DNA from 3 places in the Methylophilus sp. DMC16 genome. Region 2 is predicted to be linked to each of the others. Evidence: predicted binding sites of a transcription regulator. Region 2 holds the regulator's gene; each other region holds the start of a gene.

The links. Region 2 encodes sigma-54, which starts transcription at its own class of promoters, with help from an activator protein. Its sites were predicted from a motif close to TGGCACNNTTCCTGCT; they were not measured.
Region 1: a site for sigma-54 is predicted at 3,819-3,834, ahead of ACT53D_RS14045 (glycogen/starch/alpha-glucan phosphorylase). Genes of this name have one in related genera too.
Region 3: a site for sigma-54 is predicted at 3,444-3,459, ahead of ppc (phosphoenolpyruvate carboxylase). Genes of this name have one in related genera too.

What each region holds. Positions count from the first base shown of each region.
Region 1 is NZ_JBQUZC010000003.1:526,409-534,485, forward strand. Features, by position in the region: gene ACT53D_RS14030 (HEPN/Toprim-associated domain-containing protein) at 1-1,005, shown strand, start outside; gene ACT53D_RS14035 (hypothetical protein) at 1,084-2,118, shown strand; gene ACT53D_RS14040 (OmpP1/FadL family transporter) at 2,463-3,725, shown strand; gene ACT53D_RS14045 (glycogen/starch/alpha-glucan phosphorylase) at 3,883-6,384, shown strand; gene ACT53D_RS14050 (DUF4197 domain-containing protein) at 6,580-7,254, shown strand; gene ACT53D_RS14055 (mitochondrial fission ELM1 family protein) at 7,371-8,077, shown strand, end outside.
Region 2 is NZ_JBQUZC010000003.1:85,115-93,191, forward strand. Features, by position in the region: gene gltA (citrate synthase) at 1-939, opposite strand, end outside; gene ACT53D_RS11860 (anhydro-N-acetylmuramic acid kinase) at 1,123-2,250, opposite strand; gene tyrS (tyrosine--tRNA ligase) at 2,375-3,613, shown strand; gene ACT53D_RS11870 (RNA polymerase factor sigma-54) at 3,659-5,203, opposite strand; gene lptB (LPS export ABC transporter ATP-binding protein) at 5,210-5,953, opposite strand; gene lptA (lipopolysaccharide transport periplasmic protein LptA) at 5,962-6,576, opposite strand; gene lptC (LPS export ABC transporter periplasmic protein LptC) at 6,635-7,258, opposite strand; gene ACT53D_RS11890 (KpsF/GutQ family sugar-phosphate isomerase) at 7,284-8,077, opposite strand, start outside.
Region 3 is NZ_JBQUZC010000001.1:219,691-227,767, forward strand. Features, by position in the region: gene ACT53D_RS01050 (M16 family metallopeptidase) at 1-433, shown strand, start outside; gene ACT53D_RS01055 (PLDc N-terminal domain-containing protein) at 494-691, opposite strand; gene rsmD (16S rRNA (guanine(966)-N(2))-methyltransferase RsmD) at 828-1,388, shown strand; gene coaD (pantetheine-phosphate adenylyltransferase) at 1,445-1,933, shown strand; gene ACT53D_RS01070 (YfhL family 4Fe-4S dicluster ferredoxin) at 1,968-2,222, shown strand; gene gloA (lactoylglutathione lyase) at 2,283-2,690, shown strand; gene ACT53D_RS01080 (hypothetical protein) at 2,683-2,937, shown strand; gene ACT53D_RS01085 (hypothetical protein) at 2,945-3,166, opposite strand; gene ppc (phosphoenolpyruvate carboxylase) at 3,490-6,270, shown strand; gene ACT53D_RS01095 (CsbD family protein) at 6,390-6,593, opposite strand; gene ACT53D_RS01100 (lipoprotein-releasing ABC transporter permease subunit) at 6,820-8,077, shown strand, end outside.

The DNA.
Region 1 (8,077 bases), 440 kb from region 2:
CGTATATCGGAAGTAGAAAAATACACATCCTGGCTTGACGACGATGACGATGGTTGGTGCCGAGATGATCTTGACTATTTCGTTAATCTAACATTTGACCGCTATGTGGAAGCACTCCGCACCGTGCTAACCCAGCGCATTCTGCCTTCGCAACTTGGCGACACGAACACTAATCTTGACCCCGTCGTGAAAAGAATTGTGGGTAACAATGAAGACTATGCTTTTGGCTTTCTAGGTTCAGACTTTCGCTCCTTTATTCGAGTCGCTTGTGAGTTGGTGCCCAAGAGTAGCCAAGTGGTACAGGATATTACCGAGGTGGTGCACGCTGGATACTACGAGGAAGACGAACCGGTTTGCACCAATTCAACCCGCGCGCTTACCGCAGGGCACCCAGAAAATTCAGCTCGGATCATCCTCACCGAAGGTTCAACTGACGTCGAGATTTTACGAGAGGCACTTGCGCTTCTTTATCCACACCTTTTCGATTACTACACCTTTCTGGATTTTGCGTCTGCTCGGCCTCAAGGCGGAGCGGGAAGCCTTGTTACAACAGTCAAGGCATTTGCCGCGGCGGGCATTTCAAACAGAATAATTGCCGTATTCGACAATGACACTGCGGCATTCGACGCAAGGCGCTCGCTTGCTTCACTCCAACTTCCGCAGAACATTGCTGTGTGCAGCTACCCCAATCTAAGCTCGCTGGAAGCCTATCCCACCTTAGGCCCTAGCGGTCTTGCTCCGCTCAATGTCAATGGCTTGGCGGCCAGTATTGAGCTCTATCTCGGAAAGGACATACTCGCCAACGGCGAAGACTTTCCCGTTCAGTGGAAAGGCTATGTCGAATCAGTGGGAAAGTATCAAGGCGAAGTGATGTACAAGGGGCGCATCCAAGAACGATTCCGAGAAAAGATCGCACGATGCAAGTCATCTGCAGATGAGATCAACCGCTTTGACTGGTCTGGCCTGAAAGCAATTCTCGAAGTAATTTTCCATGCCTTCGACTAACAGATGCACAACCCATCATTCCACCGGACCTGCGCGAAAAGCCGCGCAGGCCGGTGAATTCAAATGTTCGGGGTGTTCATGAACATTACTCGCGCTCTTCTCGCCAAAGCTGCTGCTGGGGATGTGATTCGCCCCGACCAAGCCGATGCGCTTTGGGCCTTCCTATCTGAGCATACGGCAGACGCACCGTCCTTCCGCTTCACACACATCCTCTACTATCTCGGTGGTCTCATTGCCATCGGCGCGATGACACTCTTCATGACGCTCGGCTGGGAGCGATTTGGCGGTTGGGGACTTTTCTCTATTGCACTGGTCTACGCCGCAGTAGGGCTATGGCTAACGGAGTTTCTACTCAATCGTCTGAGATTTGCTATCCCGGCAGGCATCGGTGCCGCGTTTGTCGTTGCGCTTACACCATTGGCGATTTACGGCTTGCAGGCCGCACTCGGCTTCTGGGTGGAGGGAAGAACATACCGTGAATACCACACCCACATCGATTGGCGCTGGATTCTCATGGAACTCGGCACCCTCGCCACTGGCACTGTCATGTTATGGCGCTATCGCTTGCCATTCCTGGTAATGCCGGTCGCCATAACGCTCTGGTACATGAGTATGGACCTGACGCCCTTTCTATTCGGTGAAGCTGACACGAACTGGGATCTACGCAAATTCGTTTCGTTGTGGTTCGGTCTTCTGATGGTATTGCTGGCATTTTGGGTAGATGTGCGTACGAGCCATGAGAAGGATTACCCCTTCTGGCTCTACTTGTTCGGAGTACTCGCATTATGGTGTGGGCTATCGCTGATGCGCTCGGATACTGAGTTGAACAAGTTCATCTACCTTTGCATCAACCTCCTGATGCTCGTCATTGGAGCAATGCTTTCTCGTCGAGTATTCGCCGTATTCGGTGGGCTCGGTTCGGCCGGCTATGTCGGACACTTAGCTTACGAGGTCTTCAAGGACAGCATGATGTTCCCAGTTGTCTTAACCGCAATTGGTCTTGCTATCATCTATCTCGGAATAGTCTGGCAACGTCATGAGCAGGGCATCTCATCCCGCCTTCGTGCTTTGTTGCCTGTGCCAATGCGAGAGCTCATAGAGCGCAGACATTGATGCCGACCGCCTCGAACAACATGAATCGATCACTTCATCTGAGCTTGCGCATAAAGCCCTGCAAGTCGGTGAATTCAGACGTTAGGCATCATGACCGAGCGTAGCTCTATCGCATGTATCTTCTGCTTCGGATGCGAGAGCCGAGTAGGGTGGACAACTTGTTGCCCACTCGTTCAATCCATTCTCAAAAATAGGCAATGTTCTATTAGGTAAATTGTCATTTTATAAAAGCTCGCATCGCGGGCTTTTATATTTTTAAGTTATAAATATATTTTTATATATTATTTATTGGAATTTTAATCGCTTGATATATTGCAATCCAACAAGGTTATTGAAGGATTGAGATGTATAAGTGGTCAAAGATTATTCCGGTAGCGGTCGCTTTTTCGTTTGGTAATGCGTGGGCGACCGATGGTTATTTTTCGCATGGCTATAGTGTTCGCTCTCAAGGCGTGGGTGGCGTGGGCATCGCTTTGCCACAAGATGCGCTGGCGGCGGCAGCCAACCCGGCGGGCATGGGTAAAGTGGGGAGCCGTGTGGATGCGGGCGTGACTTGGTTTAGGCCGGTGCGTGAATCGGAAATTGAAGGCAGTGGTGCGCCAGGGGCCAATGGGACTTATAAAGGCAATGATAGCCAGAATTTCTTTATTCCAGAGCTAGGCTACAACACGCAGTATTCTGAGGATGTGACGCTGGGCGTGAGTGTTTACGGTAATGGCGGCATGAATACCGACTACAAAAAGGGTATTCCGCTGTTTAACAGTAACGGTCGCCGCACGGGCGTGGATTTGGCGCAGGTGTTTGTGGCGCCGACCGTCACCTGGAAGGTGCATGAGCATCACACCCTAGGAGTTTCCCTGAATCTGGCTTATCAGCGGTTTGAAGCCAAGGGACTGCAAAACTTTAGCAATGCCAGTAGTTCAGCTGCTAACTTGACCAACAATGGTCATGATGATTCTTATGGGGCGGGTGTGCATATTGGCTGGCTGGGTGAGATCACGGATGCCGTGACGCTGGGGGCCACTTATCAGAGCCGAACTTACATGAGCCGGTTTGACAAGTACAAGGGCTTGTTTGCCGAGCAGGGTGACTTTGATATCCCCTCCACCTATGGCGTGGGCGTGGCGGTCAAAGTGACGCCGGCATTGACACTGGCCGGGGATTTTCAACGCATCAATTACAGTGAGGTAGATTCGATTGGTAACGCCTCTTTATCTAACCTGAGCAATGGTTTGGGTAACGATAATGGCGCCGGGTTTAACTGGCAGGATGCCAAGGTGTATAAAATCGGGGCGTTGTATCAATATAGCCCGGCGTTGATTTTACGTGCAGGCTATAACCATGTGGACCAGCCGATTAGAGCGGGCGATACGCTGTTTAATATTCTGGCGCCGGGCGTGGTGAAAGATCATGTGTCGATTGGCGCGACTTGGGTGCTGAGTCCGCAATCGGAAGTCTCGTTTGCTTACACGCATGCCTTTGAAAATACGGTGCGTGGTCAAAACTCGATTCCACCGGGGGCTCCACCTAGCGGTTTTGGCGGCGGCGAGGCGAATCTGCGCATGTATCAGGACGCATTGGGGGTTGCTTATACCTGGAAACTTTAGTTTTCGTGCTTATCTCTGCCTGGGTCGGCAGTATAATTCAAAGCCACAATGAGAATTTTGTGGCTTTTTTTATGTCTGACACATTCTTGCTGTAGGCTTGCTTTTTGCTTTTGCTAACTGAAAGCAATTCAATGAATCAAACTCAAGGGGAAGATGCATGACTGCCAATGTGAAAAAAACACCTAAATCCAAGACACCCGTAGAAGCTGCGCAACCGGTTGAAGAGTTTTTGCTGGAGCAATTGCCTATCCCCCAGGCGTTGCGTAACCACCTGACTTTTTCTATTGGTAAATCAAACTCTTGGGCCACGGCACGTGACTGGTATCAGACCGCTGCTTTTACCGTGCGCGACCACTTGATGAGCCGCTGGGTGAATACACGTGATGCTTATCGAGACGCCAATACCAAGCGCGTTTATTATTTATCTCTGGAGTTTTTGATTGGCCGCATGCTGTCAAACGCCGCACTGAATTTGGGCATTGCACCCGATCTAAGCGGAGGCTTGCAGGAGATTGGCCAAAAGCTGGAAGGCGTGGCCGAGATGGAGCCTGATGCGGCTTTGGGTAATGGCGGCCTGGGCCGCTTGGCTGCCTGTTTTGTCGACTCGATGGCGACCATGGATATTCCCGCTACCGGCTATGGCATCCGTTACGACTACGGCATGTTTAGGCAAACCATCGAGAAGGGCCAGCAAAAAGAAAATCCTGATAACTGGTTGCGGTATCAGAATATCTGGGAGATTCAGCGCCCCGAGCATACTTGCGAGGTGAAGTTTTATGGCCGCGTGTTGCATGTACACACCGAACGTGGCGTGGAACATCACTGGGTCGATCATGAATCGGTGGTCGCCATGCCTTATGACGTACCTGTGCCTGGCTATGGCACGCAGACTGTGAATAATCTACGCTTATGGTCTGCCAAGGCTACCAATGAGTTTGACTTGAAATCGTTTAACGAAGGTAACTACGAAAAATCTGTAGAAGGCCGTCACGGTGCCGAAACCATCTCGCAAGTGCTCTATCCAAATGACACCTCCGAGTCGGGCAAGGTGTTGCGCCTCAAGCAGCAATACTTCTTTGTTTCGGCCTCTACACAGGATATTTTGCATCGCTTTACCAATTACAACTCGGATTGGAACACCTTGCCTGACAAGGTCTCCATTCAGTTGAATGATACCCACCCAGCGATTGCCGTGGCCGAAATGATGCATCAATTGGTCGATCATTATCACTTGCCTTGGGACCGTGCGTGGACGCTGGTCACCAAAATGTTTGCCTACACCAACCACACTTTGATGCCAGAAGCCCTGGAAACCTGGTCGGTGGACATGTTTGGACAATTGTTGCCTCGTCATCTCGAGATTATTTACGAGATCAATCACCAGTTCCTGCAAATGGTGAACCAGCACTTCCCGGGCGATACCGGCTTGTTGCAACGTGTGTCCATCATCGATGAAACTCACGGCCGCCGTGTGCGCATGGCGCATCTGGCGATTGTCGGTAGCCATACCGTGAACGGCGTGGCCGAGCTGCACAGCGAGTTGTTGAAAACCACGCTGTTTGCTGACTTCAACAAAATTTATCCTGGCAAGTTCACCAATGTGACCAATGGCATCACGCCACGCCGCTGGTTGAACCAGGCCAACCCTTTGCTGACAGAATTGCTGACCAAGCATATTGGCACCGGCTTTCAGAAGGACCTGAGCCTGATCAAGCAGATTGAGCCGTTTGCCGAGAATGCGGCGTTCAGAAAAGCGTTCCGCGAAGTGAAAAAGGCTAATAAGCAGCGCCTGGCCGACAAGATTTTGCAGAAGACGGGTATTGCGGTCAGCGCGGATGCCTTGTTTGACGTGCAAATCAAGCGTATTCATGAGTACAAGCGCCAGTTGCTCAATGTGCTGCATGTGATCACGCTGTATAACCGGATTCGTAGCGGTCATGCCAGCCATCACACGCCACGGGTGATCATTTTTGCAGGCAAGGCGGCGCCTGGCTACTGGTTGGCCAAGCAGATCATCCGCCTCATCAACGATGTGGCGGTGATGATCAATAACGACCCGGCGGTCAAAGACCAGTTGAAAGTGGTGTTTTATCCTAACTACGAGGTCAGTGCGGCAGAAATCCTGTTCCCGGGCGCCGACTTATCCGAGCAAATTTCGACCGCAGGCACCGAGGCCAGTGGCACCGGTAATATGAAAATGGCGCTCAATGGGGCCTTGACCATAGGTACGCTGGATGGCGCCAATGTGGAGATCATGGAAGAGGTCGGCAGTGAAAATATCTTTATTTTTGGCCTTACCACACCAGAAGTGGCGCAGCTGAAAGCCAGCGGCTACAACCCGTGGGATTATTACCATGGCAATGCCGAACTCAAGCAGGTGATTGATATGATCGCCAATGGCTATTTTTCGGTAGAGGAGCCATCACGCTACCAGGCCATTATTGATACCCTGTTGCACAAAGGCGATCAATACTTGTTACTGGCCGATTATGCCGCGTATGTTACCGCGCAGGAGAAAGTGGCTGCCCTGTATCAAGATCAGGAAGCCTGGTCGCGTATGGCGATTTTGAATGTGGCTCGGATGGCTAAATTCTCAAGCGACCGCACCATTGGTGAATATGCTGAACGTATCTGGAATGTGAAACCATTCAAAGCGTAAGCGCCCGGCTTTTGCGCAAGCCCACACAAAGCAAGTCCGCTGGACTTGCTTTGTGTTTTCTGGGTACACTGCGCTCAACTTGATGAGAGAACGACCAGCATGAAAATGAAAGCCAAGGTGATATTGACTGCACTGCTCCTGAGCAATGCAATCGGGATGCAGGCGCAGGCATTGGACCTGAAGGCGCTGGGCGACATGGTAGAAAAAGAGGTAAACAGTGCTGCCAGTGGCCGTAGCGAGAGCGGGGCGGTGAGCCAGCTCAGCGAAAAAGAAACCAGTGATGGCTTGAAACTGGCGCTGAGTCAGGGCGCCAGCAAAGCGGTGAGCATGCTGGGGGCGACGGATGGCTTTATGGGTAACCAGGAGGTCAAAATTCCGCTGCCGGATTCGTTAAAGAAAATCGAAAAAGGCATGCGCATGGTAGGCATGGGCAAACAGGCGGATGAGTTGGTGCTTAAAATGAACCGCGCCGCAGAGCAGGCCGTGCCCGAGGCAAAGGCCTTGTTGCTAAATTCGGTCAAGCAAATGTCGCTGACTGATGCCAAGGGAATTTTGACGGGTCCGCAAGATGCTGCCACGCAATACTTCAAGAAAACCACCGCAACTGACATGGCGGCCAAGTTTTTGCCCATCGTGCAAAAAGCCACGGCTAACGTGAAGCTGGCAGATACTTATAACAAGTATGCTGAAATGGGCAGCCAGTTTGGCCTGATCAAAAAAGAAGATGCCAATATCAATCAGTATGTGACACAAAAGGCACTAGACGGCGTCTACCTGATGATTGCCAAAGAAGAGGCTGCGATCCGTCAGGATCCGGTGGGTCAAGCCAGCAATCTGCTGAAAAAGGTCTTTGGCGCGGTCGAGCAATAACTCTGTTTGGTCCGGCCTAGCGGTTACGGGGCCGGGCTGACACAATTTGTTCATCTTGGCTTAATCAAGTCGTCATGATCTGCATCTATCCTGCGTATTAGTCGCAGGTGATGCATATGATCAGAGAAACTCATTCAACTCAAACATTCGTGGTTTGGCGTTTGCTGGATGGCAAACCAGGACATCAGCATCAGTCGCAAGGACTGGTTCAGGCCTTGCAGGCCAGATTAGCGCTACAGGTCTTTGATCTCCAGATCAAGGACGCGGGTCACGGCTGGTTGTCGTGGTTGCTGGGGCAATGGCCGGCAGGCGAGGGCTTGCCTGCACCGGATCTGATTATCGGCGCCGGTCATGCGACCCATGCCCATATGCTGGCTGCCAAACGTGCGTATGGCGGCAAAACTGTTTGCATGATGCAGCCTAGCCTGCCAGCCGAATTGTTTGATGTGTGTCTGATCCCCGAGCACGACCAATATCGCGGATTTGCCAGCTTTATTGAGACCCGTGGGGTGATCAATCACATCCAGCCTGCCAGCAAAGTGCAGCAAACCGAGCAGGTCCTGATCATGGTCGGCGGGCCCAGCAAACATTTTGAATGGGATGAGCTGGGCGTGGTGGCGCAAGTCTACGACCTGGTACGCAAGCATCCTGATCAGCATTACGTATTGACCACCTCCAGACGTACGCCGGCCAGTTTTATTTCGGCCATGCAGCGTGTCCGCCTTGCCAATCTCGAAATTGTGGCGATCACAGACACCGGGCCCGGCTGGTTGCCAGCCAAGTTGGCAACGGTTTCTGCGGCCTGGGTGACCGAGGATTCTGT
Region 2 (8,077 bases):
GTCCATGTTGCGGTAAACGCGGTGGCCAAAGCCCATCAGGCGGAAGCTGTCGGTTTTGTCTTTGGCGCGTTTGATAAATTCGCCGATGCGGCTGACGTCGCCGATTTCTTCCAGCATGTTAAGTGTGGCTTCGTTGGCGCCACCGTGTGAGGGGCCCCATAGCGAGGCGATGCCGGCTGCGATGCAGGCAAACGGGTTGGCGCCGCTGGAGCCGACCAGACGCACGGTAGAGGTAGAAGCATTTTGCTCGTGATCTGCGTGCAGAATCAGAATCCGCTCAAACGCACGGGCCAGAATCGGGTTGGGCACATAGTCTTCACAGGGCGTGGCGAACATCATGTGCATAAAGTTTTCGGCGTAGCCCAATTTGTTTTTGGGATACATGAATGGCTGGCCAATGTTGTACTTGTAGCTCCAGGCGGCAATGGTGGGGACTTTGGCCAGCAGGCGCATGGCAGCCACTTTACGTGATTCCGGGTCGGACACATTGTTGTTGTCTGGATAGAAAGCCGCCATGGCGCCTACGACCGCGATCATGACCGCCATCGGGTGCGCATCGCGGCGGAACCCACGAAATACATTGCTCATCTGGTCGTGCAACATGGTGTGTTCGCTGATAGTGCTCACGAATTCTTCACGTTGATTGTGATCCGGCAGTTCGCCGTGCAGCAACAGGTGCGAGACCTCAAGGAAGTCACAGTTCTCGGCCAGTTGCTCAATCGGATAGCCACGGTAGTAAAGCAGTCCTTTTTCACCATCAATAAAGGTAATGCCAGACGTACACGATGCAGTAGACATAAAGCCAGGATCAAACGTGAAATAACCATGTTTACCCAGGCTGCGGATATCAATCACATCCGTGCCCAGTGAGCCTTTTAGTACCGGTAGCTCAATTGCGCTACTATCGTTGTCAAATGTAATGGTCGCCTTGGTAGCCATAACGTACTCAGTCTTTAATCAAGTTGGTTAAATTATACGCAATCGTTTTGTTTTATCACCGCTTGTGCGGTGACTGTCGCGGAAAAGTTAAAAAAACAATCAAAAGCCTGCACCAGATGTAATCAAGTCACTGGTGCGTTTGCACTGCTTTTGGGAATCATTGCTACGCGTCGTTGCCGGTGCTTAGTTGGGGTAAACGGCACCCAGAATGCGTGGCCCCGCCGCGCCGGTGACCGCGGCCAAATTGCCTGGCAAATGATCTACACAGCGTTGCGCCAGCCAGGCAAAGGCGACCGCTTCCACCCAGTCCACGCCAACGCCCAATTGATCCGTCAGCTGTATGGACTGGCCAGACAGTGCCTGCAGTCTATTCAGCAAGGCCAGATTATGTGCACCACCCCCACAGACGTAGACTTCCTGAGCCCCTGGGCAGAATCGCGTCAGCGCATCGGTGATGCTCACTGCTGTTAACTCAAGCAAAGTACGCGCCACATTTTGTGCACTGTCAGGGTACTGATGCAGCAGTTGCATTAACCAGGTGTCGTTAAACAGGTCGCGTCCCGTACTTTTAGGTGCGGCCAGTGCAAAATAAGGATCGGCCAACATGGCATTGAGCAAGTCTGGATTAATTTTCCCGCCAGCTGCCCAGTGCCCGCCCGCATCATAGGGTTGGCCTGTGTGTTGCTGGGTCCAGGCATCCATGAGCAGGTTGCCGGGTCCCGAGTCAAAGCCTGTGACTTGTCCGTGTGCTGGCAGATCACTCAAGTTGGCAATGCCGCCGATATTAATGATGACGCGATGCCTGTCTGCACTCGTAAACACCGCCTGGTGAAAGGCCGGCACTAACGGTGCACCTTGGCCGCCAGCGGCAATATCGCGACTTCTGAAGTCGCCAATGACCGTGATCCCTGTTAATTCTGCCAAGCGGGCATGGTTGCCCAATTGTATGGTGTATGCCATGCCCTCTGCCAGTGTCGGACAGTGCCGGATGGTCTGGCCATGGCAACCGATGGCTGTCACGGCCTCGGCACGGATGTCGGCGAGCTTAAGCAGTTGCTTGACGGCTTGCGCGTAGAGTTCTGCGAGCTGGTTAGCAACCACTGCGGCCTCGTGTAACTCGTTATTGGCGGGCGTGTGCAAGGCCAGTAGACGCTGTTTAAGCGCGTCAGGGTAGGGCAGAAAATAGGTGGCCGTTTGTGTCAGTTGCTCGCCCCGTTGCGAGGTGAGCACGGCATCCACCCCGTCCAGGCTGGTACCGGACATCAGTCCAATAAACAAACGTGGCTGGGAGCGATCGGCAGAAACTTGCATGGGTGCCATTTTAACACTGCTCCAGCCGCGCTTACAGAAATGCATGGGATTACGTTAAAATAGCTGTTTTACTTATTTGAGACGGTGCCATCAGTGCGCATCGTTGTATTTGACGGATACCCGCATGACCGATACCAAACAACCCTCATCTGAAGTGCCAGCATTGAGCCCAGAAATTGCCAAGGCGTTGGCCATTATCAAGCGTGGCGCAGATGAGTTACTGATCGAGCAGGAGCTGGTCGAGAAACTGAAAACAGGCAAGCCGTTACGTGTGAAAGCAGGCTTTGACCCTACCGCGCCCGACTTGCACCTGGGTCATACCGTCCTCATTAATAAATTGCGCCAGTTGCAGGATCTGGGCCATCAGATTTTATTCCTGATCGGTGACTTTACCGGCATGATTGGTGACCCAACGGGCAAAAGCGCCACCCGTCCACCCTTAACCGTGGAGCAGGTCAAGGCCAACGCCGATACCTATGCCGCACAAGTCTTCAAAATACTGGATCCCACCAAAACCGAGATTGTTTTTAACTCCAACTGGTTAAGTGAACTCGGTGCGGCGGGGATGATCAAGCTGGCTGCCAGCCATACCGTGGCCCGCATGCTGGAGCGGGATGACTTCTCCAAACGCTTCAAGGGTAATCAACCGATTGCGATTCACGAGTTTCTGTACCCGTTACTGCAAGGATATGATTCGGTGGCCCTGCAAGCGGATCTTGAGCTCGGTGGTACCGACCAGAAGTTTAACCTGCTCATGGGGCGTGAGTTGCAAAAGCAGGCCGGCCAGTCGCAGCAATGTGTGCTGATGATGCCGTTGCTGGAAGGGTTGGATGGCGTCAATAAAATGTCTAAATCACTCGGGAACTACATTGGCATTAGCGAGGCGCCAGAGACTATTTTTGCCAAGATCATGTCGATTTCAGATGAACTGATGTGGCGCTATATTGATTTGCTGTCTTTTGCGACGCTGGAAAACATTGCCGAATGGAAGGCGCAAGTCGCCAGTGGCGCAAACCCCCGCAATATCAAGGTCGGCTTCGCGCAGGAAATTGTGGCGCGTTTCCATGGTCAAGCCGCGGCTGAAAAAGCCTTGCAGGACTTCCAGACCCGTGCCAAAGGCGGCATCCCGGATGACGTGCCCGAAGTTGAAGTGACCATTGAAGGCGAGAGCATCGGCATTAGCCAATTGTTAAAACAGGCGGGCCTGGTTGAAAGCACCAGTGAAGCCATGCGCGCAGTGCAGCAAGGCGGCGTCAAGCTCGACAGCGTCAAGGTGGATGATAAGAATCTGCCTTTGACAAAAGGCGTGACAGTGATCGCACAGGTGGGCAAACGTAAATTTGCCAAGATCACAATCAGGTGATTTGAGCTGAGAAACAAAAAAGGCCGCATCTGCGGCCTTTTTTGTTTAGAGCGTTTTGCGCAAGTTCGCGGGAGGAATATTCAGGGACTCGCGATATTTGGCTATGGTACGGCGGGCAACGACGATGCCTTGTTGTGCCAGTGTGTCGGTGATCTGGTTGTCCGACAAAGGCTTTTTCGGGTTTTCTTCGGCCACCATTTGCTTGATCAAGGCGCGGATGGCGGTGGCAGAGCAGGAGCCGCCTGCATCTGTGGCCACTGAGCTGCCAAAGAAGTATTTGAGTTCATAGACGCCACGCGGTGTGAGCATATACTTATGCGTGGTGACGCGGGAAACTGTGCTTTCATGCAAGTCGAGTTCTTCGGCGATTTCACGCAGTACCAGTGGCCGCATGGCAATTTCACCATGTTCAAAGAAGTTGCGCTGGCGATCTACAATGGCTTGTGACACGCGCAAAATGGTCGAGAAGCGCTGCTGGATATTTTTAATCATCCACTTGGCTTCCTGCATCTGGCTTTGCAGGTATTGGCCTGAACTCTCGCGGTTGCGCTTGAGGATGTCCGCATACATCTGGTTGATGCGCAGTTTGGGGATCACGCCATCATTTAAGGAGGCGACCCAAATACCCTTGATCTTTTTAACCACCACATCGTGCTGGATAAAGTGATCGTGACTAAAGCTGGAAAACTCGCTGCCGGGTCTGGGGTTTTGCTGGCGGATCAGGTGCTGCGCCGCCTTGAGTACCGCTTCATCGCAACCAAGCACCTTGCGCAGTTTGACAAAGTCTTTGTTGGCCAGCAGCGCCAGGTGGTCTTTGGCAATGGCAATGGCGGTTTGCAAGTGTGGCGTTTCTTGCGGCAAACGCGTCAGTTGCAAGAGCAGGCACTCGCGTAAATCGCGCGCACCAACGCCTACAGGGTCCAGGTTCTGGATCAGTTTGAGTGCGGTTTCCAGTTCCAGCAGCTCGACCTCAAGTTCGAGTGGCAAGTGCTCCACAATCTCCTGCAGATCTTGCTCCAGATAGCCATCATCAGTGATGCTATCCAGTAGCAGTTTGACCAGGCTCATGTCACGTTGCGATAAATGTGCCAGTTGTATCTGATCAATCAGATGCTCGCGCAAACTGATGCTGGTGGTTTCCTGTCTGGAAAAGTCACTGTCTTCGTCTTCCTGATGATTGCGTCCGGCTTCGTCCCAGTTGCTGGTGCTGCCAAACTCTTCATAATCATCTTCAAACTCTGGCGGCGTGAATTCCTCGTTTAAATTGGGCAGGTCGCTCTCGCTCCCGCCCAGCTCATCGTGCAAGTCTTCACGCAGACTTTCTGCCGGTGCGGTGATCTCTTGCTGCGTTGCCATGTCAAACGAGCTGGCATCTGTCGGCTCAGCTTCTACAGTGGGGGGAGGCGGTGTGTTATCTTCAAACTCGCCTTCTTCACCGTCTGACATTTCCAGTAACGGGTTTTCCTGCAGGATGGTTTCCAGTTCCTGGTTCAGTTCCAGCGTGGAAAGTTGCAGCAAACGGATCGATTGCTGCAGCTGCGGCGTCAGCGCCAGATTTTGCGAAATACGTAATTGCAGGTTCTGTTTCATGACGGATTACAGCCTAAAATTCTTGCCCAGATACACTTCACGCACACCTTCGTTCTGAATGATTTCATCGGGCGTGCCTGCTGCAAACACAGCGCCTTCATTGACAATATAAGCGCGGTCACAGATGTCCAGCGTTTCGCGCACATTGTGGTCGGTGATTAAAATACCAATATTCTGACTGCTCAGGTAGCGGATGATTTTCTGGATTTCGATCACCGCAATCGGATCAATCCCGGCGAACGGTTCATCCAGCAAAATAAATTTAGGGTCTGTGGCCAGGCAGCGCGCAATTTCAACGCGTCGACGTTCGCCGCCAGACAAGCTGACGGCCTGACTGTTGCGGATGTGCTGGATATGCAATTGATCCAGCAAGGACTCAAGCCTCGCCTCACGCTGCTCTTCCGTATAGGGACGGGTTTCAAGAATGGCGAGGATGTTGTCGGTTACGCTGAGCTTGCGGAAAATGGATGCTTCTTGGGGCAGATAAGCCAGGCCCATGCGCGCGCGCTCATGCATGGGCGCGCGGCTCACGTCGGCGCCATTCAGCGTAATGTTGCCTTCATCCAGTGCAACCAACCCGACAATCATGTAAAAGCTGGTGGTTTTGCCTGCCCCGTTGGGACCCAGCAAGCCGATCACTTCGCCACTGCGTAACTCAAGCGTCGTGTTTTTGACCACGGTACGGCCCTGATAGGTTTTTTTCAGGCGGTTAACCTGCAAATGGTTCTGATCTGCTGCCATGGTTTCCATCTTTATGCTTACTCTTTGCCTTGCTCACCAGTGTTTTCGGCAGGGGCAGGTTCGACCTTGAGTTGCAAGGAGCGATTCATCCGTAACCCCTGTTGAGAGGTTGGCTTGTTGTCAATGACAGGTGGTGTGGTTTTATTTTTAGGCTGTATGGTGGCCTTGACGCGGCTGCCAGCCGTCCCGTTCGGGTTGGCTTTGGTGCCGCCAATCACCTCGGCATACTCGGCGTTGGCGTCGTAGCTGATGTAGTCCCCGGTCACGATGTCTTCACCACGTTTAACCCAGGCATTGGTATACAGTTGCACTTTATCCATGCGGGCGTTGTATTCGATACGTTGACCACTGCCTTGCATCCACTCGTCTTTACCGGTACGTTTTTGCTTGAATGTGGTGGGGTTGCCGGTACAGGTGCTATGTTGAAAGCCGTCCTGATCCTCGCGTACGATCATTTTGTCCGCCTTGATTTGCAAAGTGCCCTGATTAAGAATCACGTTGCCCGTGTAGATACTGATTTTTTTAGCATCGTTCACGGTCACGGTATCCGCTTCAAGCTCTATCGGTTGATCTCGGTCAGATTCTTCGGCCAGCACACTCAGCGGCATGGACAATAGCGCCCATACGCTCATGCAGATCGCTAAAAATAAGGGCTTGTGCGTGTTCAACTCATTTCTCCATAATCAACGGTCATTGGCGTTCTGTGTTTGACGCCTGGGCCGGGCTTGCCAAATTGCTGGCGACGGGTGGACGCTCATAATGCACATGCACCCGGTTAAACAATTGCATGGTATCAGCCCGGTTATCAAAACGCATGCCCGTGCCTGTAATCACTGTCGCCGGTTTTTGGCGGATGATCACCGACTGGTCTGTGTGTGCCACCTCGGTATCCGGCTCCAGCCAAAGCCGCTCGGTTTGCATTTGTGTTTCTGGCTTGGTGGCAGAGGCTTGGCGGATCACCTTGACCTGATTGCTAAACTCCACCAGTTTACCATTGGCAGAAACACGTCCATGCTGACCATAAATTTGCGTGTAAGGCTTGTTCAGGCCAAACTGGGTAAAGCGTGGCCGCTGCAATTCTGTATAGTCATTGGCAGGAAAGTGGCGCATTTTTGCGGCCGCCAGCACATATTTGGTATTGCCGGACGCATCCGTGCGGGTACTCACAAAGTTGTACAACATGTAGTCCGGCGCTTGGCGATTAAGTATGTTCATTTTGAGTGCTTGCTCTTGTACATTCTGGTTAATCCAGAAGGTCAGCAGCGCCAGCAACAGCATTAACGCAATCGGCAACAAAATGGGGTGTTTAAGCATGCCTGAATTCTAATGCCTGTTTAAGCTAAACGACTTTGGCTTTCAATAAGTCATGCATATTGAATGCCCCTACCAACTGCCCTTGGGCATCTACTGCCAAAAAGCCATTTATTTTGTGCTGCTCCATCATGTTAACTGCTTCAACCGCCATCTGATTCGTCTCCAGCAAATACGGCTGTTTGTTCATCACGGTATCAATGGATGCCTGTGGATTGTTCTTGCCCTGCATAAACAAGCGGCGCAAATCGCCATCGGTAAAAATGCCTATTGGGCGTTGCGCGTGGTCCACAATAGCCGTGAAGCCCATGCCCTTAAGTGAAATTTGCGTGATGGCTTCCTGAATGGAGGCGTGTTGATCAATTTGGGGCACGGCCGCGCCGGTACGCATGACATCCCTGATGCGCACCAGTAGCCGTCTGCCCAAGCTGCCACCGGGATGCGAACGGGCGAAGTCTTCGGCAGTGAACTCACGCAAATCGAGCACGCAGAGTGCTAAAGCATCGCCAAGGGCCAAGGCCGCTGTCGTGCTGGCTGTGGGAGCCAAGCCGAGTGGGCAAGCCTCATGGCTCACGGCAGCACTCAAATGCACTTCCGACTCACGTGACAAGGTGGAGTCTTCGCTGCCCGTGATGCTCAACACCCGAGCACCGATGCGGCGGATCGCCGGCAAAATATTAATAATTTCATCACTCTCGCCAGAGTTGGACAGCGCGATCACCACATCTTCTGCCGTAATCATGCCCAAGTCGCCGTGGCTGGCCTCGGCCGGGTGCATGAAAAACGCCGGTGTGCCGGTACTGGCCAAGGTGGCCGCAATTT
Region 3 (8,077 bases), on a different contig from region 2:
CGGTGGCTTTGTGTCACGTCTGACCGAGGAAGTCCGTGAAAAGCGCGGTCTGGCGTATAGCGTGTATAGCTACTTTATGCCCATGAGTCAGTTGGGACCGTTCCAGATCGGGCTGCAAACCAAAAAAGAGCAAAGTGAAGAAGCGCTCAAACTGGTGATGGCCACCGTACAGAAATTTGTCGATCAAGGCGTGACAGAAAAGGAACTGGCTGCGGCCAAGGATAACCTGATTGGTGGTTTTCCCATGCGTATAGACAGTAATAGCAAGATTCTGGAGTACCTGAACATGATCGGCTTTTACAAGTTGCCGCTGGATTATCTGGATAGCTTTAATGACAAGGTCGCAGCCGTCACTGTGCAACAGGTGAATGATGCGTTCAAGCGCCGCATCCATCCTGAGCATTTTGCCACCGTGATTGTTGGTGCGGAATAACAAAAAGCCGGCAGTTTGCCGGCTTTTGCTTTTCTGTCTGATGCGGTGAGCGGGGTCAGATTAAGCCATGCGCTTTTTTCTCGCCAGCCAGTAGTATAAAAAGGCCCCCAGCAGGTTTAAAAAGAAAATCACCAGAAACCACACCAGCTTGTCTTCACTTTGATTGGCCAGGCAATCAATCAGCATCCATACCCAAAACAGTGACAGCGCCAGCGCGATCACGCCGCCCAGCAGACCAAAGCCAAATAAGAACTCCATAGCAATATTCCTTGATGAATTAACGAAATCATAACACGATGACTTGGGTGCACCCTCGGTTTAGCGCAGGCCATGGGTAGTCGGGATGCAAAATCTGGGATAATGCTGCTTTATTTATTCGAATCAACCACCGCTCATGAATCAGGTACGATTGAATGCCGGGAAATGGCGTAGCCGTGTGCTCAAGTTTCCCGATGCCGAAGGGCTACGCCCGACGCCAGACCGCGTGCGGCAAACCGTCTTTAACTGGCTGGGCCAGGATTTGACAGGCAAAACCTGCCTGGATTTGTTTGCGGGGACTGGCGCCCTGGGGTTTGAAGCGCTGTCTCGCAATGCCAAAGCGGTCACCATGCTCGAATTGGCCAAAGCGCCTTATGCAGCTTTGTGCCAGAACCAGCGTCTGCTGGAGGCGACCCAGGCCCGCATCCAGCAAATGGATGCCAGAACTTTTCTGAGCAGCAATCAACAGCCTTTTGACGTGATTTTTTGTGACCCGCCATATCGCCAAGATTGGCTGAGGCAATTGTTGCCCGTGCTGCCCAGACATTTGGCGCCTGAAGGCTGGCTATATGTTGAGGCCGAATATGCGTTAAAATCCGATGCATGCTGGCAGGTGGTCAAATCGGGCAAAGCGGGTCAGGTCTATTTTCACCTGCTGCAACCCGCGTCAGCCGATGCGGTTGCTGGCACGGATTAAGGCAATCAAGTCAGCGGCAGCCAGCAACGACACAACGACGATTACGGAAGCAAGCGATGAGTAAAACCAGAATTGCCGTCTATCCAGGCACCTTTGATCCCATCACCCTGGGGCATGAGGATATTGTGCGCAGGGCGGCCAAGCTGTTTGACCAGGTGATTGTGGCGGTGGCTGGCAGCACCAGCAAACAAACCTTGTTCAGCCTGCAAGAGCGGGTTGCGCTGGCAGAGTCGGTGTTTGCCGGCGATAACATCCGTGTGGTCGGCTTTGACGGTTTGCTCATGCAGTTTGTGCAGTCGCAGGGCGGGCAGATGGTGATCCGTGGCCTGCGCGCGGCCAGTGACTTTGAATATGAGTTTCAGTTGGCGGGCATGAACCGCAAGCTCTATCCCAAACTGGAAACCCTGTTCATGACCCCGGCGGAAGAGTTCATGTTTATTTCCTCCAGCCTGGTGCGTGAAGTGGCGCGCCTGGGAGGCGATGTGAACCAGTTTGTCTCACCAGGCGTCGAACGGGCAATCAAGCAAAAACTGGCGATTGCCTGAGTGATGGCGCCTCTGTAGCGATGTAAAGAAAATCATGGCTTTATTTATTACCGATGAATGTATTAACTGCGATGTGTGCGAGCCCGTGTGCCCGAATGAAGCCATCTCGCAAGGCGCAGAAATTTATGAAATCAACCCCGACTTGTGTACCGAGTGCGTCGGCCATTACGATAAACCGCAATGTCAGCAGGTCTGCCCGATCAGCTGCATTCCGCTAGACCCTGAGCGGCGCGAAACCAAGGAGCAATTGCTGGAGAAATATCAGCGCATTGTTGCCAAGCGGGGTTAAGCCGAGTGGACCGGTTACGTCCACAACAGATTAAAAAAATCAGAGATCAAGGAGACATCAATGCGGATTTTACATACCATGTTGCGCGTGGGCGATATGCAACGTTCCATCGACTTTTATACCGGCGTACTGGGCATGAAGTTAATCCGTACCCAGGATTATCCTGACGGCGAGTTTACACTGGCGTTTGTCGGCTATGGTAACGAGTACGACCACACCGTGCTGGAGCTCACCTACAACTACGGCAAAACCACTTATGACATGGGCACCGCCTATGGTCATATGGCGATTGAAGTGGATGACGCCTATCAAGCGTGTGAGCTGGTCAAGGCCAAGGGCGGTAAAGTGGTGCGCGAGGCGGGGCCGATGAAACACGGCACCATCGTCATTGCCTTTATCGAAGACCCGGATGGCTATAAAATCGAATTCATCCAGAAAGGGACGATTGAATATCCCAAGCATGTCTAACCGGACATTGTTATTGCAGGCAGTGAGGCTGGCGCAAGCCGGAGACTGGCATGGCGCACATCAGATTGCGCAGGTGTACAGTGATCCCACTGCCAACTGGATACATGCGGTATTGCATAAAATAGAAGGTGACCGTTGGAATAGCGAGTACTGGTATGCCAGAACCGGCGGTCATCAGTATGCAGATTTTGACAGCGACAGTGCGGCAGAGCTCGACGCGATCGCCCGCTGGCTGACGCCAGAATAGCGCTTATTTACTTGTGCTCTTCGTCGCTGCCCTGGCGACCCGTTGTAAAAATACCCCACAGTGATTGCGTAAACAAGCCGATCACGGTCCCAAACAGAAATAGCAGCAAGCCGATGATCAGGCACATCAGCAGCAAAAAGCCATCCTGCAGCCAAACGCTCTGCGCGGCCAACGATTGCCAGACGGACAGGATTTGTGCCATCCAATGATCGAGATTGATGCATTTCATCTGTCTATTATGCCTCAGGAAACGCCATGTGATGCATCGCTGCGGCGTCTTTGCTTGTGCAAATTTCCGCAAAACATCCATCAAACTCTGCGGCCTTGCCGTTTCAGGGCCTAATGGAAAGTCTGCGTTCAACGCGACTGTTGCCGATATGATTCGAGGCCCAAATCGGTGCACCGGTTTGCCTGTTGGCAGTGCATGGGAACCGCATCGTCTGAGCGGCTTGAGTTTCATTTCTTCCAATACGCTGATTTTAAAGTAAAAAAATCTTTTTTTTAGATGGCCTGCTTGTTGCTAGGGATAACCTAAGCTAGAGGAGAGGCATCATGATAAAAAAACTTGCAGCCGACGCCATGCTAACGGCGGAAATGCGGCTGTCCAACAATATTCAGTTGTTAGGTGATTTACTTGATCAGGCCATTCTGGAGGTGGAGGGCGAAGCGGTTGCGCAGAAAATTGCCGCCATCCGGCAAGCCGCATTGCGTTTTCACCAGAATCATGACCAGCAGGCTTCGTTAGATCTTGAGCAGTTGCTCGCTGACCTGAGTCTGGAGCATACGGTGCGCGTGGTGCGTGCACTGGCTTATTTCAAACATCTGGTGAATCTGGCCGAAGATCTTTACGGGCAGGAACTCGGCCATTGCCAGCAAAATACACCTGCGCCTGGCATGTTGTCGCACACGCTGGCACAAATCAAGGCCTCTGGCATCGCGCCGCAAAAAATCCAGCAACTGCTTCAGGACGCACTGATCTCACCGGTGCTGACTGCGCATCCGACCGAGGTGCAGCGTAAAAGTGTGCTGGACATTGAGCAGCTGATTGCGGAGTTGCTGGGGCAGCGTGGGCACATGGTGTCTGAGCGCCAACTGGCACGCAACAAGCTATTGTTGCAAGGTGCGGTGTCGGCCTTGTGGCAAACCCGCATGATGCGCTACTCCAAGCTCAGTGTGCTCAATGAGATTGAAAACGCACTGACCTATTACGAAAGTACCTTCTTACATGTGATCCCTGAAATCCTGCAGGATATCGAGCGCGACCTGGCAGATTGGCTGCCCGGCATGGACTTGCCAGGTATTTTGCGCATGGGTAGCTGGATTGGTGGCGACCGTGACGGCAATCCGTTTGTGAATGGCACCACCTTGCGCGACAGTGTGCGCCTGCAGGCTACCACCTTGTTCAAGTTCTATCTGCAAGAGCTGGCCGCGCTCAAGCGCGAGCTGGCTGTGTCCACGCGCGTGGTTGGTGTGGATGACGCAGTGTTGGCCTTGGCGAAAGCTTCGCGCGACCAGTCATCGCATCGGCTGGATGAACCCTACCGGCTCGCGCTTAATGGCGTGCATGACCGTTTGCTGGTGACCGCCAGCCATTTGCTACCCGATGCCAGCTGGAGTTTGCCGGAAGAAGTCGGCAACGAGCCTTACGAAGATCCTGAGGCCTTGCTGCACCCCTTGCAGACCATTGCCGATTCTTTGCGCCGTCACCATGGCGAGGCCTTGATTTATCCGCGGCTGGGCAAGTTGATTAAAGCCATCGTCACGTTTGGGTTTCATTTGGCCACCGTGGATATCCGCCAGTCCTCTGACGTGCATGAAGCGGTGATTAGCGAGCTGTTACATAAGGCGGGCTACGATTTTGACTACGCCAGTTTTAACGAGGAAGAGAAAATCGGCCTTTTGCTCGAAGAACTGAAGCAACCGCGCCTGCTGTTTTCGCCTTTTCAGCAATATTCCGAGCTGGTGCACAAGGAAATCGGCGTGCTGGAAGCCGTACGCGAGGTGCGCCAGCGCTTTGGTGAGCATGCGGTACGCCAGTATATTATTTCGCACACTGAAACCTTGTCTGACCTGCTGGAAGTGGCCTTGCTGCAACGTGAGGCTGGCTTGTTGCGCGGCGTGTGGGGCTCGGCCAATATTCAGGTTGATCTGAATATCGTGCCACTGTTTGAAACCATTGCCGACTTGCGCGACGCGCCCATGATCATGGGCAAATGGCTGAGCCTGATCGGCATCCGGCATGTGATCCGTTTCCAGGGCAATGAGCAGGAAGTCATGCTGGGCTATTCGGACAGCAACAAGGATGGCGGTTTTTTGACCTCGAACTGGGAGTTGTATAAAGCGGAAATTTCGCTGGTGGAACTGTTTAACCAGGCCAACGTCAAGTTGCGCCTGTTCCATGGCCGTGGCGGCACGGTTGGCCGCGGCGGTGGCCCAACCTATCAGGCCATCATGGCGCAACCCATCGGCACCGTCGATGGCCAGATTCGCCTGACCGAACAGGGCGAAATCATCTCCACGCGTTATGCAGACCCGGTGGTCGGCCGCCAGCATCTGGAAACCCTGATTGCGGCGACGCTGGATGCCACCTTGTTCCCGGCCGACCAGCTGGAGCCCGCCAAACGGCGTGCGTTTGAAAGCGTGATGGAAGCCCTCTCAGCCACCGCGATGACCAGCTACCGTAGCCTGGTTTATGAAACCCCGGGCTTTGCCGATTACTTTTTCAATACCACGCCGATTGAGGAAATTGCCGGACTCAATCTGGGGAGCCGGCCCGCCGCGCGCAAATCGACGCGACGGATTGAGGATTTAAGGGCGATTCCGTGGGGATTCTCATGGGGGCAGTGCCGCTTGCTGCTGCCAGGCTGGTATGGTCTGGGCAGCGCCATTCACCAGTTTTTAGCGCACGATCCAGCCTTGAAGCAGGCACGTCTGGAAATGTTGCTGGAGATGCAGGCACACTGGCCGCTGTTTAATACCCTGATTAACAACGTCGACATGGTGCTTGCGAAAACAGACCTGATCGTGGCGCGCCATTATGCCCATTTGCTGGCTGACAAGGCCTTGCGCGAAGAAATTTTCAGCCGCATTGCGCACGAACACAAACTGACCACCGACGCGGTCAATCTGCTGCTGGGCACCACGCAACGTCTGGCCACTCAGCCGGTGATCGCCAAATCCATCCGCGACCGCTTGCCCTATCTGGATCCGCTTAATCACTTGCAGGTAGAAATGATACAGCGTTACCGCAATGGCGAAACTGATGAAAAACTCAAGTGGGCCATTCCGCTGACCATTAATGGCATTGCTACCAGTTTGCGCAATACAGGTTAAGGCCTGGTAGGCAGATACAACGCAGGACAAGCTGGGCTTGTCCTGCGGGGCGTCACTGCTTAGACAATGATGCTAAAACGCCAAGCGTTACATCATGCTAAGTGGGTATGGCACAGGCCTTAGTGGCGGTGTTTGTCTTCCCAGGCTTTGAGCTGTTTCTCGGCTTCATCCTTGGTGATGCCATAGCGTTCCTGGATTTTGCCTGCGACCTGGTCGCGTTTGCCTTCGATCACATCCAAGTCATCATTGGTCAGTTTTCCCCATTGTTCTTTGACTTTGCCTTTAAGCTGCTTCCAGTTGCCTTCGAAAATGTCTTTGTTCATCTCGAGTCTCCTATGATTACATTCTTGATTTAGATCGTTGTGTCAGTCGATGTACATGCCATCGACCTGAGTGCATCTTAAAGGCAAGCTTGCCCGGGTTCAGTCGGCCATGCCCGCATTTTTGGGTCGGATTTGGCTGACAAACTGTTGAGGGGCGCCTGGGTTGAGTTGCGCTTTCAATGTGGGCAGGTATCGCGATGCCATTAAAAGCTGTTAAGATGCGGCCATGAAGAATGACACCTTTTTCAGCGCGCTCGCGCGGCGCCTGCCTTATGAGTTTTGGATAGGCTGGCGCTATACACGCGCCAAACGCAACAATCACTTTATTTCGTTTATCTCCCTCACCAGCATGATAGGCATTGCCCTCGGTGTGATGGCCCTGATTGTCGTGTTGTCGGTCATGAACGGCTTTCAGGATGAGCTCAGAAAGCGCATTTTAGGCGTGGCTTCGCATATTGAAGTGCGTAGCTTTGAAGCCGGGTTGCCGGACTGGCAGCATTTGCAGCAGCAGATAGAACAGATTCCGGCCAAGGCGGTTGCCAGCCCCATCACCGGTGTGGCGCCTTACATCATGGCGCAAGGCATGTTGACGCATGACGAAGCGGTGCAGGGCTTGCTGATTCGTGGCGTGTTACCTTCACAGGAAGGCAAAGTTTCTGACCTGGCAACCCAGATGAAAATTGGCAAGCTGACCGATTTGCAGCCAGGCCAATTCAATATTGTATTGGGGGCAGACCTGGCGCTGGCGCTGGGCGTGCGTGTTGGCGACAAGGTGGTGTTGATGGCGCCGCAAGGGCAGGTGACTCCGGCGGGATTGGTGCCACGCATTAAGCAATTTACCGTGGCCGGGATTTTTCAGGTTGGCATGTATGAGTATGATGCGGGCCTGGCCTTGATTCATTTGGACGATGCGGCCAAGCTCTACCGGCTGGGTGATCAGGTTTCTGGTTTGCGACTCAAGCTGGATGACTTGTTTATGGCCGACCGCGTCAGCCGCGAGCTGGTGCAGGCGCTGGGACCCAATTATTACGTCACTGACTGGACCCAGCAACATGCCAATTTCTTTAAGGCGATCCAGCTCGAAAAACGAGTGATGTTTATTATTTTGGCGCTGATCGTGGCGGTGGCAGCATTTAATATTGTCTCTACACTGGTGATGGCGGTAACTGACAAACGTGCGGATATTGCCATCCTGCGCACCATGGGCGCAACCCCGCAAAGCATACGCAAAATGTTTGTGGTGCAAGGCGCGATGATAGGCATTATCGGCACCTTGTCGGGGGCGGTGCTTGGCGTGTTGTTGGCCCTCAATATCGAGACTGTGGTGCCCTGGATTGAACATACTTTTAATGTGCAGTTTTTGTCCAAAGACGTGTATTACATCAGTGATTTGCCTTCCAAGCTGATGTGGTCGGATGTGTCGGCGATTGTGGGCCTGTCTATCCTGCTCAGTCTGGTCGCGACCTTGTATCCCAGTGCCCGTG